2 regions of the Psychrobacillus sp. FSL H8-0484 genome follow, and region 1 is predicted to be linked to the other one. Evidence: a T-box and tRNA genes for the amino acid it is inferred to sense, from the RefSeq annotation. Region 1 holds a T-box; the other holds one or more tRNA genes.
What was found. A T-box is a leader RNA that pairs with one kind of tRNA and senses whether it is charged. The one in region 1 lies ahead of MHH81_RS13680 (valine--tRNA ligase), so its partner is inferred to be a tRNA-Val.
Positions count from the first base shown of each region.

Region 2: it encodes a tRNA-Val, which carries the amino acid that the T-box ahead of MHH81_RS13680 (valine--tRNA ligase) is inferred to sense. The anticodon was not compared.

Region 1 covers NZ_JBBOSZ010000001.1:2,805,298-2,812,354, forward strand. The annotation lists gene MHH81_RS13675 (ATP-grasp domain-containing protein) at 1-85, shown strand, start outside; gene MHH81_RS13680 (valine--tRNA ligase) at 276-2,918, opposite strand; T-box leader at 2,963-3,189, opposite strand; gene MHH81_RS13685 (hypothetical protein) at 3,419-4,060, opposite strand; gene hemL (glutamate-1-semialdehyde 2,1-aminomutase) at 4,149-5,444, opposite strand; gene hemB (porphobilinogen synthase) at 5,444-6,427, opposite strand; gene MHH81_RS13700 (uroporphyrinogen-III synthase) at 6,424-7,057, opposite strand, start outside.
Region 2 covers NZ_JBBOSZ010000001.1:2,234,410-2,241,466, forward strand. The annotation lists gene MHH81_RS10810 (NUDIX hydrolase) at 1-439, opposite strand, end outside; gene MHH81_RS10815 (NUDIX hydrolase) at 519-965, opposite strand; gene MHH81_RS10820 (hypothetical protein) at 1,087-1,422, opposite strand; gene MHH81_RS10825 (hypothetical protein) at 1,457-2,107, opposite strand; gene MHH81_RS10830 (aminoglycoside phosphotransferase family protein) at 2,138-2,920, opposite strand; gene MHH81_RS10835 (YjdJ family protein) at 3,861-4,340, opposite strand; gene speD (adenosylmethionine decarboxylase) at 4,560-5,375, opposite strand; tRNA gene MHH81_RS10845 (tRNA-Val) at 5,940-6,012, shown strand; gene MHH81_RS10850 (CPCC family cysteine-rich protein) at 6,178-6,444, opposite strand; gene MHH81_RS10855 (hypothetical protein) at 6,930-7,057, opposite strand, start outside.

The DNA.
Region 1 (7,057 bases):
CCATACAACGCAAAAAGACATTGCTATACCTATCATGGAGTATATCCATAATCAATTAACGAAAAAAGAGTGCGCCTCCATCTAAATGAGGCTGCACTCTTTTTTCGTTAATGTTTTTTCTAACTAAACGAGCAAGATTACCGAAAAAAGAATGGAGGGTCGTGACTCAAGTCACGACCCTCCATTCGAAATTATCCCACGGTAATCATGTAGCCAAAGTCCGTCCAAAGCACTCCGGAAACAATGGCATACAAGCTTAGTTCTTAAAGCTCTACTTACAGGTTTTTCAGTTCTTCTAATCGTTTTAACACAGTTGCGTGTTTTTCTAGATAATCTTGTTCTTTCGCACGTTCTTCTGCAACAACTGCTTCAGGCGCTTTGGAAACGAAGCGTTCATTGGACAATTTCCCTTGAACTAGCTTCACTTCTTTTGCCCATTTTTCTAATTCTTTTTCTAAACGTGCTTTTTCTGCATCGATATCAATTAGTCCTTGTAAAGGAAGGAATAATTCTGCTCCTGTTACTACGGTCGACATACATTGACCTGGTGCTTCAATATTTTGACCAATTACAAGTGGTTCTGGGTTACAGAAACGCTCTAGATATTTTGCATTTGCTTCTAATACTGCAAGAGTTTCTGCATCTTTAGCTGAAATGTACAATGGCACTTTTTTACTCATTGGTGTTTGTACTTCTGATCGGATATTACGTACAGAACGGATAATTTCAGCAAGTAGCTTCATGCTAGCAGCTTCTTCTTTATTCGAAAGAGCTTCGTTTACAGTTGGCCATGCAGCTACTGTTATGGACTCTCCTTCATGTGGAAGGTTTTGCCAAATTTCTTCTGTGATGAATGGCATGAATGGATGCAATAAGCGCATCGTGTTATCTAGTACATAAGCTAGAACAGAACGTGTCATTTTCTTCGCTTCTTCATCTTCCCCATTTAGTGGTAGTTTCGCCATTTCGATGTACCAGTCACATAAATCATCCCAGATGAAGTTATACAGGGCACGACCTACTTCACCAAACTCATACTTCTCTGAAAGTCTTGTTACTTGTTCAATTGTTTCGTTCAAACGAGTTAATATCCAAGCATCTGCAACGGATTTTTTCCCATCCAAATTAATCTCTTCAAATTTCAAGCCGTCCATATTCATTAATGCAAATCGAGAAGCATTCCATATCTTATTAGCAAAGTTCCAAACTGCTTCTACTTTTTCTGTAGAATAACGTAAATCTTGCCCTGGAGATGAACCTGTACTTAAGAAATATCGAAGTGAATCGGCACCGTATTGCTCGATTACTTCCATTGGATCAATACCATTACCAAGTGATTTCGACATTTTGCTTCCATCTTCTGCACGAACAAGTCCATGAATTAATACATCTTCAAATGGACGAGTTTCTGTAAATTCTATCCCTTGGAAAATCATACGAGAAACCCAGAAGAATATAATATCATAACCGGTAACAAGTGTATTCGTTGGATAATACTTTTTAAACTCTTCGTTTTCTGTATTAGGCCAACCTAATGTCGAGAACGGCCAAAGTGCAGAAGAGAACCAAGTATCTAAAACATCATCTTCTTGTTTCCAATTTTCAGCATCTGCTGGAGCTTCGTGTCCAACATATATTTCTCCTGTTTCTTTATGATACCAAGCAGGAATTCGATGTCCCCACCATAATTGTCTAGAGATACACCAATCATGAAGGTTTTCCATCCAGCGTAAGTATGTTTTCTCAAAGCGATCTGGTACGAAGTTTACTTTTTCTTCTGTTTGTTGTAATTTGATTGCTTCTTCAGCTAGTGGTTGCATTTTAACAAACCATTGCGTTGATAAATATGGTTCTACAACTGCTCCACTGCGCTCTGAATGTCCTACTGAATGCATATGTTCTTCGATTTTGAATAAAACACCAGCGTCTTGTAAATCTTTTACGATTTGTTTACGGCAAGCAAAACGGTCCATTCCATCATAAATTGCTGCGTTTTTATTCATTGTACCGTCTTCATTCATAACTAAAATACGTTCTAAATTATGACGATTTCCGATTTCAAAGTCGTTAGGGTCATGTGCAGGTGTAATTTTTACTGCTCCACTACCAAATTCCATATCTACGTAGTCATCCCCAACGATTGGAATTTCACGACCAACGATAGGGAGCTTTACTGTTTTACCGATTAAATGTTTGTAACGGTCATCTTCTGGATGAACTGCAACCGCAGTATCACCTAGCATTGTTTCAGGGCGAGTAGTCGCAACGTCGATTGAACCAGTACCATCTGCAAGTGGGTAATGCATATGATAGAATGCACCCTGTACATCTTTATGAATTACTTCGATATCAGAGAGTGCAGTTTTTGTTGCAGGATCCCAGTTAATAATATATTCACCACGGTAAATCAGCCCTTTATTGTACAGCTTCACGAATACTTCTTTTACTGCGTTTGAAAGACCTTCGTCTAATGTAAAGCGTTCTCGAGAGTAGTCTAAGCCTAAACCTAGTTTTGACCATTGTGCACGAATATGACCTGCATACTCTTCTTTCCATTTCCATGTTTCTTCGACAAATTTTTCACGTCCTAAATCATAGCGAGAAATATTTTCCGAACGTAGCTTTTCTTCTACTTTTGCTTGTGTCGCAATACCTGCATGGTCCATACCAGGTAGCCATAATGCGTCGTATCCTTGCATACGCTTCATACGAATAATAATATCTTGCAGAGTTGTATCCCATGCGTGCCCTAAATGTAATTTTCCTGTTACATTCGGGGGCGGTATTACGATTGTATAAGGCTTCTTATCGCTTTCTGGATGTGCTTCGAAGTATTTCCCTTCTAGCCACCACTCGTAGCGACCTTTTTCAATTGACTGTGGATCATACTTCGTTGGCATCGTTGTTTCATTTGTCATTTTCTGTTCCTCCTAAAAAAGAATATAAAAAAACTCCATTCGTCTTAAAGGACGAAGGAGTTTGTTCGCGGTACCACCTTTATTCGCAGATGCAAAAGTACGCATCACGCTCTCAATTCGATAACGGCTTCAAACCGGTATTTGCTACTATTAGTTCACAAATACTGCTCGTGGGCTACCTTCAAATGGTGGTTCACAGAAACATTTCAGCAAATTGTTTCCTTTCTTTTGAAAACCAGTTCATTTTACTCTTCCCATTCATAGCATCTATATATAGTTGTTTATATTGTATCGAATACTATTATATGCCGTCAAGTCCAGTCTTGCGAAAGGAGGATATTATCATGAGAAAAGGGCCTAGATATAACCCGTATTTACTACCTGAGTGGCTTCGTAGAACACGTTTTTATTGTAAAGGGATAATTATTCCTATTTGTGGTTTCCAAACCATACGTGTATTAATTATTCCTACTACTTGGGATATTCTTTTACTTATCTTTCTACTCTTCTTCTGCTTTTTGTTTTACAAAGACATAATTTGATGGGAAAGTAAGCTTTGAATATCCATCATCTAAATTTAAAATAAATTGAAGCTCCGATTCCTCTAGATTCTCGCTTTCTTCTTGTACCTGTGCGTTCAATTCTTTTGTTTCTTTTTGTGCTACCTGAGCTACCTGTTCTTCCTGTTCTTCCTGTGCTACTGCTTCTTGTACGTCAGCTTTTACTATTTGTTCTTTTGACGTTTCGTATTCACAGTTTACTATCCAAGATATTTCAATACCTTCATGGCCTGTCGTTTTTGAATTGACATTTTGGACGCTTAAGCTAGGTGTGCTACCTGCTTGGATTTTTTGTTTACTTATATCTACGCTCATTGGTACTGCATATTCAAAATATCCAAGCTCTCCTTGCACATCTAGATCCTCAATTTGAGTAAAATCACCTGTCCCATGATGGGCATGTTCTCCCTCTTCAAACCTAACGTAACAAGTAATATGATAGATACCACCAATTTGAATCGCGTCTTCTACTTCACTTTGCTCATATTGTGGAGTTACTTTCACCGTTTTAATTTCTTTTGGTATCCCAAAACTTTGGGGAAAACGAAATTGCTCTTTTACTTCCCAATTTTTCACTTCCATTTGTCATCCTCCTTCATATAGGACAACTTATGTAAACACATTGGAAAATATGAAAAAGCCTCGCAATATATGCAAGGCTTTTTACAAATTATTTAGCTGATAATTTTTCAAACACTGTATGGAAAGCTTGAACAGTCTTTTCAATATGCTCCTCTGTGTGGGCACTAGATAAGAACATTCCTTCAAACTGGGAAGGTGGTAAATAAATACCTTCCTCCGCCATCAAACGGAAATATTTCGCAAATAAATCTAAATCCGAGTTTTTCGCCTGATCGTAGCAGATTACGTCCTCATTGGTAAAGAAGAAACCAATCATTGATCCTGCGCGATTCACGGTATGTGGTATATCATATTTCGTTGCTGCTTCACGGAAACCTTTTTCCAGTAAGTCACCAAGTTTAATGAAATACTCATATGATCCTTCGTTTAAACGCGTTAATGTTTCATATCCTGCAGTCATGGCAAGTGGATTACCAGAAAGTGTTCCAGCCTGATAGACAGAGCCACTTGGCGCAATCATTTCCATGATTTCGCGTTTCCCACCGAAAGCACCAACTGGTAACCCTCCACCGATTACTTTCCCTAGACATGTTAAGTCAGGAGTAATACCGAAATAGCCTTGTGCACAATTATATCCAACACGGAAGCCAGTCATCACTTCATCAAAAATTAATACTGTTCCATTTTGCTCTGTTAGTTCGCGTAGACCTTCTAAGAACCCTTCTACTGGAGGAACAACACCCATATTTCCTGCAACTGGTTCAACGATTACTGCTGCTAAATCGTCCCCAAAGTTTTCGAATACGTAACGAACGCTCTCTAAATCATTAAAAGGTACTGCAATCGTGTTTTTCGCAATGGATTCAGGAACACCTGGACTATCTGGTAAGCCTAGTGTAGCCACACCCGAACCCGCTTTAATTAGTAAGCTATCTCCATGACCATGGTAGCAGCCTTCAAATTTTAAAATTTTGTTTCTTCCTGTAAACCCACGCGCTAAACGAAGTGCGCTCATTGTTGCTTCTGTGCCTGATGAAACCATACGTACCATTTCAATGGATGGGACGCGTTCCATCACAAGTTTGGCAAGTTTATTTTCAATTAATGTAGAGGCTCCAAAGCTAGTGCCTGTTTCAGCCACTTGTTGGATCGCTTTCACTACATTTGGCTCTGTATGACCTAAAATTAGAGGTCCCCATGATAATACATAATCGATGTATTCATTGCCATCTATATCTGTTAAAATTGCTCCTTTTCCACTCTCCATGAAAATAGGGTCCATATCTACGGATTTAAATGCACGGACTGGACTATTTACGCCACCTGGCATTAGCTCTTTCGCTTCTGCAAATGCCTGCTTGGATAATTCATATGATTTGGTCATTATTTCTCCTCCAACCAACGCGCTACGTCTTTAGCATGATACGTTAAAATAATATCTGCTCCTGCACGTTTCATTCCTGTTAACGTTTCTAAAACAATTTCTTTTTCGTTAATCCAACCATTGATAGCAGCAGCTTTCACCATTGCATATTCTCCACTTACATTATACGCAACGATTGGAGTTGCAAAGTTATTTTTCACATCACGAATAATGTCTAAGTAAGAAAGTGCTGGTTTCACAATTAAGAAATCGGCTCCTTCTTCGATATCAGATGTTGCTTCACGTATTGCTTCCATACGATTAGAGTAATCCATTTGATATGTTTTACGGTCGCCAAATTTCGGTGCTCCGTCTGCAGCTTCACGGAAAGGTCCGTAATAGGCTGAGGCATATTTTACTGCATAAGACATAATTGGCACATCTGCAAAACCTGCCTCATCTAAACCGTGACGAATAGCAGCAACAAAGCCGTCCATCATATTGGAAGGCGCAATAATATCCGCACCCGCTTGTACTTGACTAATTGCTGTTTTTGCCAATAAATCAAGTGATGGGTCATTTAGAATTCTTTCATTTGCATCCACTACTCCGCAGTGACCATGATCGGTAAACTCGCAAAGACAAGTATCTGCAATAACTACTAATTGAGGATGACGCTCTTTAATAAAGCGAATTGCTTTTTGCACGATGCCATGATCATGATACGCCTGTGTACCAACCGCATCTTTCACAGCTGGAAGTCCAAATAAAATGACAGAAGGAATACCTAGTGAAACTACCTCGTCCACTTCTTCTCCTAAACGATCTAGTGAAAATTGAAAAACACCCGGCATAGAAGCTACTGGATTTTTAATATTTTCTCCATCCATGACGAAAATCGGATAAATTAAATCTTCTTTATGTAAGTAAGTTTCTTTTACCATAGCTCGTAGGCCAGCTGATTGTCTTAAACGACGATGACGTTGAAAAAATAATTCTGTCATTGCTCTCTCCCTTTCCATTGCGCTAATTTATTGACTACTTCTGTTAAAGTGTATGTGTCTGGCATTACATGAACTGTAACACCTAATGATTTTAAATAGTCTTTCGTAATATGTCCAATTGCACATATCGTGTAGCGATTATAACCCAAATATTGTCCAATACTTTGGTGAAATACTTTGGCAGTGGATGGACTTGTAAAAATAATCGAGCAGCTTTGGTCACTTTCTAAAAGTTTTCGTACTTGCTCCTTATTTTCTTCCAATTCCACTGTTTCGTAAATCGTCCAGACGTCTACAACATTGGGTAAACCATCTGAGATTGTATTCTTTGCAAGATTCCCTCTAAAAAATAAACAAGTATCATCCGCTGAGACGAAAGCAGGAAATTCCCGCACAAATTCATCGGCGCTAAACGTTTTTGGAGTAAAATCTACAGTAAAGCCTATTCTCTCCATAGCAGAAGCTGTTTGAGAGCCAACTACAGCAATTCTCGCTTGAAAAAACGAGATATCTAGCTTATAGCGTTTCATTTTTTCATGAAAAGCCTGCACGCTGCTTTGACTCGTAAAAATAAACCAATTGTACATTTGGCTTTCTAGAAGCTTCTTTTCATCCTCTGTCGAAACGATC
Region 2 (7,057 bases), 570 kb from region 1:
AATGAATGTCAATAAACTCTGTTGGATCTAATTCTTGTTCAAAAGCTTTATACGCATCCAATAGTAAAAAGGTAATTACTTTATTCGTTTGTGTTGCTGGGTTCACATAAAACTCACCAAGTAATATTGGATTTCTTTCTGTTATAAAGCCAGTCTCTTCCCTAACTTCTCTTAAAATAGCTGTCTCATATGCTTCATTCCCCTCTGGTTTACCAGCAGGTATTTCTAAAAAGTAGTCTTGAGCTGCATACCTATACTGCTTGACGAGGACAATCTGTTTATCCTTTGTTAGAACAACGGCATTTACCCAATCAGCATATTCATTTACATAATAGCTTTCTATTTTTTGTCCATCCGGTAGCTCACAACTATCTTTTCGCAGATTTCCGTATGGAGTTTTATATACATAACTCGAATTCAACGTTTTCCAACTCTTCATCGTAATTTCTCCTTTGATATTTTCACTAAAATAATTGTTGTTTAATATACTCCTTGATTTTCAGTTTCATTATCGTAGCTCATACAATCATCTCCATATTATCTAGAATTAAGTTACTAAGTCCGTTTGGATAGAGTACCTTTTTTTCGTTAAAAAGTTCTTGTAAAGGAACCCATTTTGCTAATGTAATTTTACTTCCTTCCACAACTTTAAAACTTTCTTTTTGATATAGGCTTCTATCTTCAAATTCCACTAAATAAATTTGAATAATCTCATGACCAATAGTTTCATCTATTTTAAATATGTTTTCTAAACAAGAAATATAGTTTTTAATAGCAATTTTTACTTCTATTTCCTCTTGGTACTCTCTGATTACCGTTTCACTTGATATTTCGCCAAGTTCAATCGTGCCGCCAATTGGCCGATAAAATATTCCTGTTCCCTTTGAATGTTTCCCTTTTTGTTCTTCTAAGAGAATCATATTATCTTTAACTATTAATCCTAATGATTTAGCTTTTGGAAACATTCATATCCCTCCACTACTTTAAGTAATAATTAACTAAGTTCATTTCTCACTAGGCTATTAATTAAATGTAATGCCTTTTGCAAATAACCTTTTAATTATAATAATTTTCAGTTAATTTATATCAGAGAGACTTTCCACATTCGGAACAAAACTTGGAAGTTCGAGCAGTTGCATGTCCACAATCGGAGCAATACTGAATGGAATCCGATAATCCCTCTTTCAATCCTTGTCCAGCAGCTCTCATTTGATCTCTCAAAACATCTTCATTTAACTTTTGAATTTTCTTTCGATATCCCACTCCCGTTAGGATAAATCCAACAAAAATAACAGGCATCGAGACAAAACCTAACCAGAAATACTTTGGTTGTTCAAAACCTTCTAAAGTTAGAAACTCAAATAATGAAAAAGTAATACCAGCTAAACCCAAAAATACTATAAACGGACCGATAATTTTCATTTTTATTCCCCCAAATTACCATTTAAAGTAACTTTTACTTTTTAACAACCTCTATCTGTGTAGTATCTAGTCCTAACCTTTCCTTTAACTCTTCTGTAATAAAAAATGAAATGGTTGAAGCGCTTTCTAGTTTTTCATATTTATAATGTAATCCAGTTGTAAGTGTTCCATCCGTCCAATATGTTTCTGTTGGGGGTGGCGTTAACTGTTGTAAATGTTCTTCATATTTCCCGCTAATTGCACCTTGGCTATAAATGTCATATGGCAATGGATTATACGGCGCTTGTATTTGAACCAAGGAAATCTCCATTATATTTTCTTGGATTTCTACGTATCCATTCTTAGGTATTGGCTGATTGTTAACTGTTAACGAATAAGTCCATTGTTTTTTTGCAAGCTCAAGTAATTCCGATTCACTTAAAAATAGCAATGCATCTTCCGTAAACTGTTCATAATAAGTTATTTGTTCTTTTGCATAGTTCAAGTCAATATTTTGAGCATCTAATTCGTTTAACAGTTCTTCATTTTGTTTCTTTAGCTTATCTATTTGTTCCTTTTGTTCTTCTATTAATAAGCCGTTTTCCTCTAATGCTTTCTGTTTATCTACTGAACTAGTATCCTCACAACCCCATAAAATACTAATAACTATTATGCTGAATGAAAAGAGTATCGTCTTCTTCCACATGATTATTTCACCCTATTCGTTGGATAAATTTTAAAAAAACTCGTATAAACCCCCATCAAAATAGTCGAATTCTTCCGCCGTAATCATTTGCAAACTATACCCCTTATAAAAAGCCTTTAGCATTGCTTCATTGTCTTTAATAGAACGAATGGCTAGTGCGATATCATAGCGAGGATCGCCATTGGCTGCTCCAGATAAATCAATAAATGTCTGAACTCTTCCATTGGAAACAAGGACATTATCAATTGTGCAATCACCATGAATCAACACTTGTTTAGACCGAATAGGTGGATGTTTTATTAATTGATCCAGCAACTCTTGATTCCCATCCACTTCATAGTTTTGTAAGTTGTAAGCCGCTTTTTGTAATTGTGTATCTAGCCAATTTCCTTCCGTAATCCAAGCTGTTGGCGGTTGTGTTTTGTGCAATTGCTGTAAAAGCTCTCCAAAACTTTGGATAAGAGCATATTTTTCAGCATCTGATGGAGATTGTTGAAGTGCTTCTCTTAAGGTCACTCCTTCCTCCAAACTCATAAGTAAATAACTCTTATCTTCATCTTCTACAAAATGAAAGTAGGTTGGTAAAGGCAAGTCTGTTTCTTCATTCAAGCATTTCATGATTTCTGCTTCTTGCGAAAGCCATTCTCTATATTTTAATTTGCTGGCTACTTTACATACAAACTGACCTTTATCCGTATGAAGAAGCGTTACTTCAGAAGTTGCACCTTGTCTTTTAGGATAAGAAAACGAAATTACTTTACCTATGTAATTAACAAACTGTGCAGGAATATTGGGTTTTATTTGTTTATTCATAATAGCTCCTAACTTGTGTTTTTGTTAGATATTCGGACAAAATACGATGCTCACATAAAAGTAGGATTTACTCTCAGTTAATTTGGGAGTCCTCCTTAGGAACACTTTCGATGACAGATGTAAAGAAATAAATAAATGTCAAATAAAACGGAAAAGTAATTAGCTGAACTATAATAAGAAGGCCTTGTACTGGTGCAGGTTTATCACCTGGATAAGTAATAGGAAATAGGTATGCGAAAAGAAACTGAAAGAAGATTAAATACGGAAGCCAAAGAATTGCTGACCAATACCCAACTTTTCTTCCTTGCAGCCAATTTCTTTTAATAACGTAGATTAGGATTGTTGATAGGAAAAAACCTACAATATGTAAAACGGCTGTTAAGTCAGTTATTAAATCTGCCTCCCAACCCGTTAACCGCCAAATTCGATAGAAGTTGAGCTGAAGTTCAATAGAAAGGAATAGCATAAATGCATAAAGAACACTAACAGTATTTAAAATAGAAAGAAATATCTGAGGGCGAATATTCCCCTTGTATTTTTTTCAAAGGATTCATCCTAATCCACTATTATTATACAATAAAAAATATTTAGTTAATTAAAAACAAAAAAAAGAGAATTATACTATGAAAATGAAAGCAATTGAGCTTTCGATAACTATTATCTTCTTGGTCATATAGTTTAGAAGAATCAACGGTTATATTAAATGCATTCAAGTGATTGCTATCATCTGACATGTATGGTTCAATGGATACTACTTCAAACGAAACGCCCTGTCAGTCGCCAACAATTCGCTGTATTCTAAACCGAACATTAAAAACAATGGAAGAAATTTAATAATATAAAGAAGGGTAGGAGAGCTTCTTCTACCCTTCTTTCAATCTAAAAAGAAACGGCCTGGTTGCCTTTCTTCAAAATAAACCTACAGGCATAGGTACATCTTTTATGTGTTAATAGTCTCCTTTTGTTGAGCATTTCTTATCCAACCCATACCTGCAACGGCCATAAATATAAAGCCACATACTGAGGTGAGCCAGAAAAAAATTCTTCCACCATTTGTTGGTGAATTATAAACGAGACCACTTACCACTAGCAATATACACCCGATCAATCCAAAATAACCTATAGTCCAATCATAATTACATTTCAATAGATAATAACCAATTACACATAGAATGTAGATTCCGCTGACCATCATAATTGTTGGAAATAATGGTTGGAATTTAGCGGCATAAACAAAATAATCTAGCTGGCTAATATCACGACCATCCATAATGTCCATATGTAATAATTTAGTAAATGGTGTTGAATACTTCCATTCCCATGGATGATTCATAATGGCACTGCCTTCATACCAAGCGATAAATGTTGCAGTACATAATACAACCGATCCAATAATGAGTTGTATAATATATTTAAACAAAAATCATCCCCCTAACATGCTTAAAATATTCCGTATATTACCAAGACGTAAAGGGAATATTTGAGTTCCTAATTGTTATATTTATTTGTAAATAAATTTACATTTCCTTGTTACTTGACTACACTTCTTTTAGACAAAAAAAATGTCTACCAAATCAACGATGAATTTGATAGACACTTTGACTTTTGATCTTATGGATGCATTAGTTACATATAAATTTTATTCTGTTCTTGCCATGTTTTTAGCATAAAAAATCTCATCCATTTCTGTTTTTAACTTCTTCGTGATTAATATCTTCTCATCCTCAGTTAACTCGTCTTCTGTATAACCAAATAAGTAATTATTTAAATCAAATTTCTTTAGCTTGCATTTTGTATGAAATATATTTTCTTGGTATACGTTTACATCAATCATTTGAAAATTTTCTTGTAAACCTACCGGTATATAGTTTTGAATAGAGTTTATATCATGATCGATAAATAATTTATGACCCCTTACATCTCTAGTAAAGCCCCGTACACGATAATCCATAACCATAACGTCTGTCTCAAATGAATGAATTAAATAATTCAACGCTTTCAATGGAGAAATTTCTCCACATGTGGAAATATCAATATCTGCTCGAAATGTACTAATTCCTTCATCCGGGTGATATTCAGGATAAGTATGAACGGTTATATGACTTTTATCTAAATGTCCCACTACGGTTTCAGGTAGAGGTCCTGGTGATTCTTTAAAAGAATCCACGGAAGAATCATCGACAGGTCCTTCGGAAACCAAGATTGTCACGCTTGCTCCCTGCGGTTCATAATCTTGCTTAGCAATGTTTAAAATATTTGCCTCAATAATCTCAGATACTTTAGTTAATATTTTTGTCAATCGATCTGCATTATATTGCTCATCAATGTACTCAATATATTTCTCACGTTCTTCTTTCGTTCTTGTAAAACAAATATCATACATATTGAAACTTAATGTCTTTGTAAGGTTATTAAAGCCATGTAACTCAATTCTTTGTTTAGGGGTTAAACTCATTTTTATAGTACCTCTCTTCTGCTAAAATTTCAGGACAATTAATGAAGGAATGTAAAAATCTCTATCACAATCCCCTTCTTATTTTAGTTTCCCTCAAATCGATTTTTCTAAAACATAAAAATAAATAACAAACAAAATGGAGAACTTTATATTTTATTCATACAGTCTCTATCAAAATTACGATTTCTTCTAGAATTCTTTGCAATTTACCCCCATTGTAATAAGCATCTAGCATCTTTTTATATACTTTAAGAAACGAATAACTAATGCTATATCATATGCAGCTTTAGAAAAATCAATAAAGATATGTACTTTCTCAATGGAAAAACGACATAATCATTCCTCGCAATTTAATTCATTTTTCCCATAGAAACTTTGTTTAATTTAACAGAGCTTTTAATTTACAAGAAAAAAAGCCAGCTAATGCCTGTAATCCAGAGGTTATTTACCTTAAATGACTAAACTATATAATGCTTTCTAAATTAGGTATGTACGACCACCTTATTTTGTGCTACTATTTAGATTAGCAACATTTGGTATATATATTTTTTATATACATATAACGGTCTTGTAGCTCAGTTGGGAGAGCACCACCTCGACAAGGTGGGGGTCGCAAGTTCGAGACTTGTCGAGACCATATCGGTATTCAAAACCCCGTCACGTCAACGTTTAATAGCGTTAGCGTGTGCGGGGTTTTATTCGTTTAAGGCGAAAGGTGTACGCCTTCCCTCTACCCCGTAAAATACCCATACAGGCAGCCACTTGCTTTAACTAAAGCACTCGTTTGCTTAATAAGAAATCACTAATCAAGTGGTTTCCAATTAGAGTCTTTTATATCTTCCTTATTTAGCTTTCGTACTAATTTAATACAATATTCTTCACATGCCCCAAATTTAATGAAGTTCTTTTGTGCTTGCCTTAATGAAATTTCATTTGCCCCACCTTCGTAATCAGGGTCTTGAAATTGAACACCGTCATCCTGCCAAAAACATATTTTGCAAATTGCATCTGTATAAGTTGGTTCTTGTTCTAATATTTTATATCCACAGCAAGGACAAGTATATTTCATGAAATCACCTCGATTATTTTTATGAATTTCTCCATGCTTTCTTGTTGAACTAAACTGCGGCTTTAGTTTATGTGTAACATTTCACAATGCATATCTGAGAACAACATAATCTCGAAAGACTCAAGGGGATATCTCCAATTCCAATAATAATCGTGTTAGAACGCGGGTACCTCTCACTTAATTATCGATATTTCTAATCAAAAAGATCTCTAGTGCGTACTCACACGCGCTAGAGATCTATTCTTAGTTATGAATAGGTAATTGACTACTATCTATATAAATCGAACTAATGAATATCTAAACGAACTAAGTGCAGGAGCCTTAACAGGGGTAGCCAAAGTCATCAGACCAGCGTCTTATGGCGAGGTGCATCCCTAGCGCCGTAGCGAATTCAATGGGATTCTTTATCCCGCATTAACTGGCAGTAATACCCCCACTGATTAAAGGTTCACTTTATATCAACTTATCGTTACCAATTCTGAAGGTTATTTTAAATTTACGCGTGTAAAATAACTCAAGACTCTTTTCAAAAAAGATTTTTGGATTTTCTTTTTTCTAGATAGGTAGTTATGTCCTAATTTATATTGTCTTGCTTCCTTTTCCAAGTCAGCCA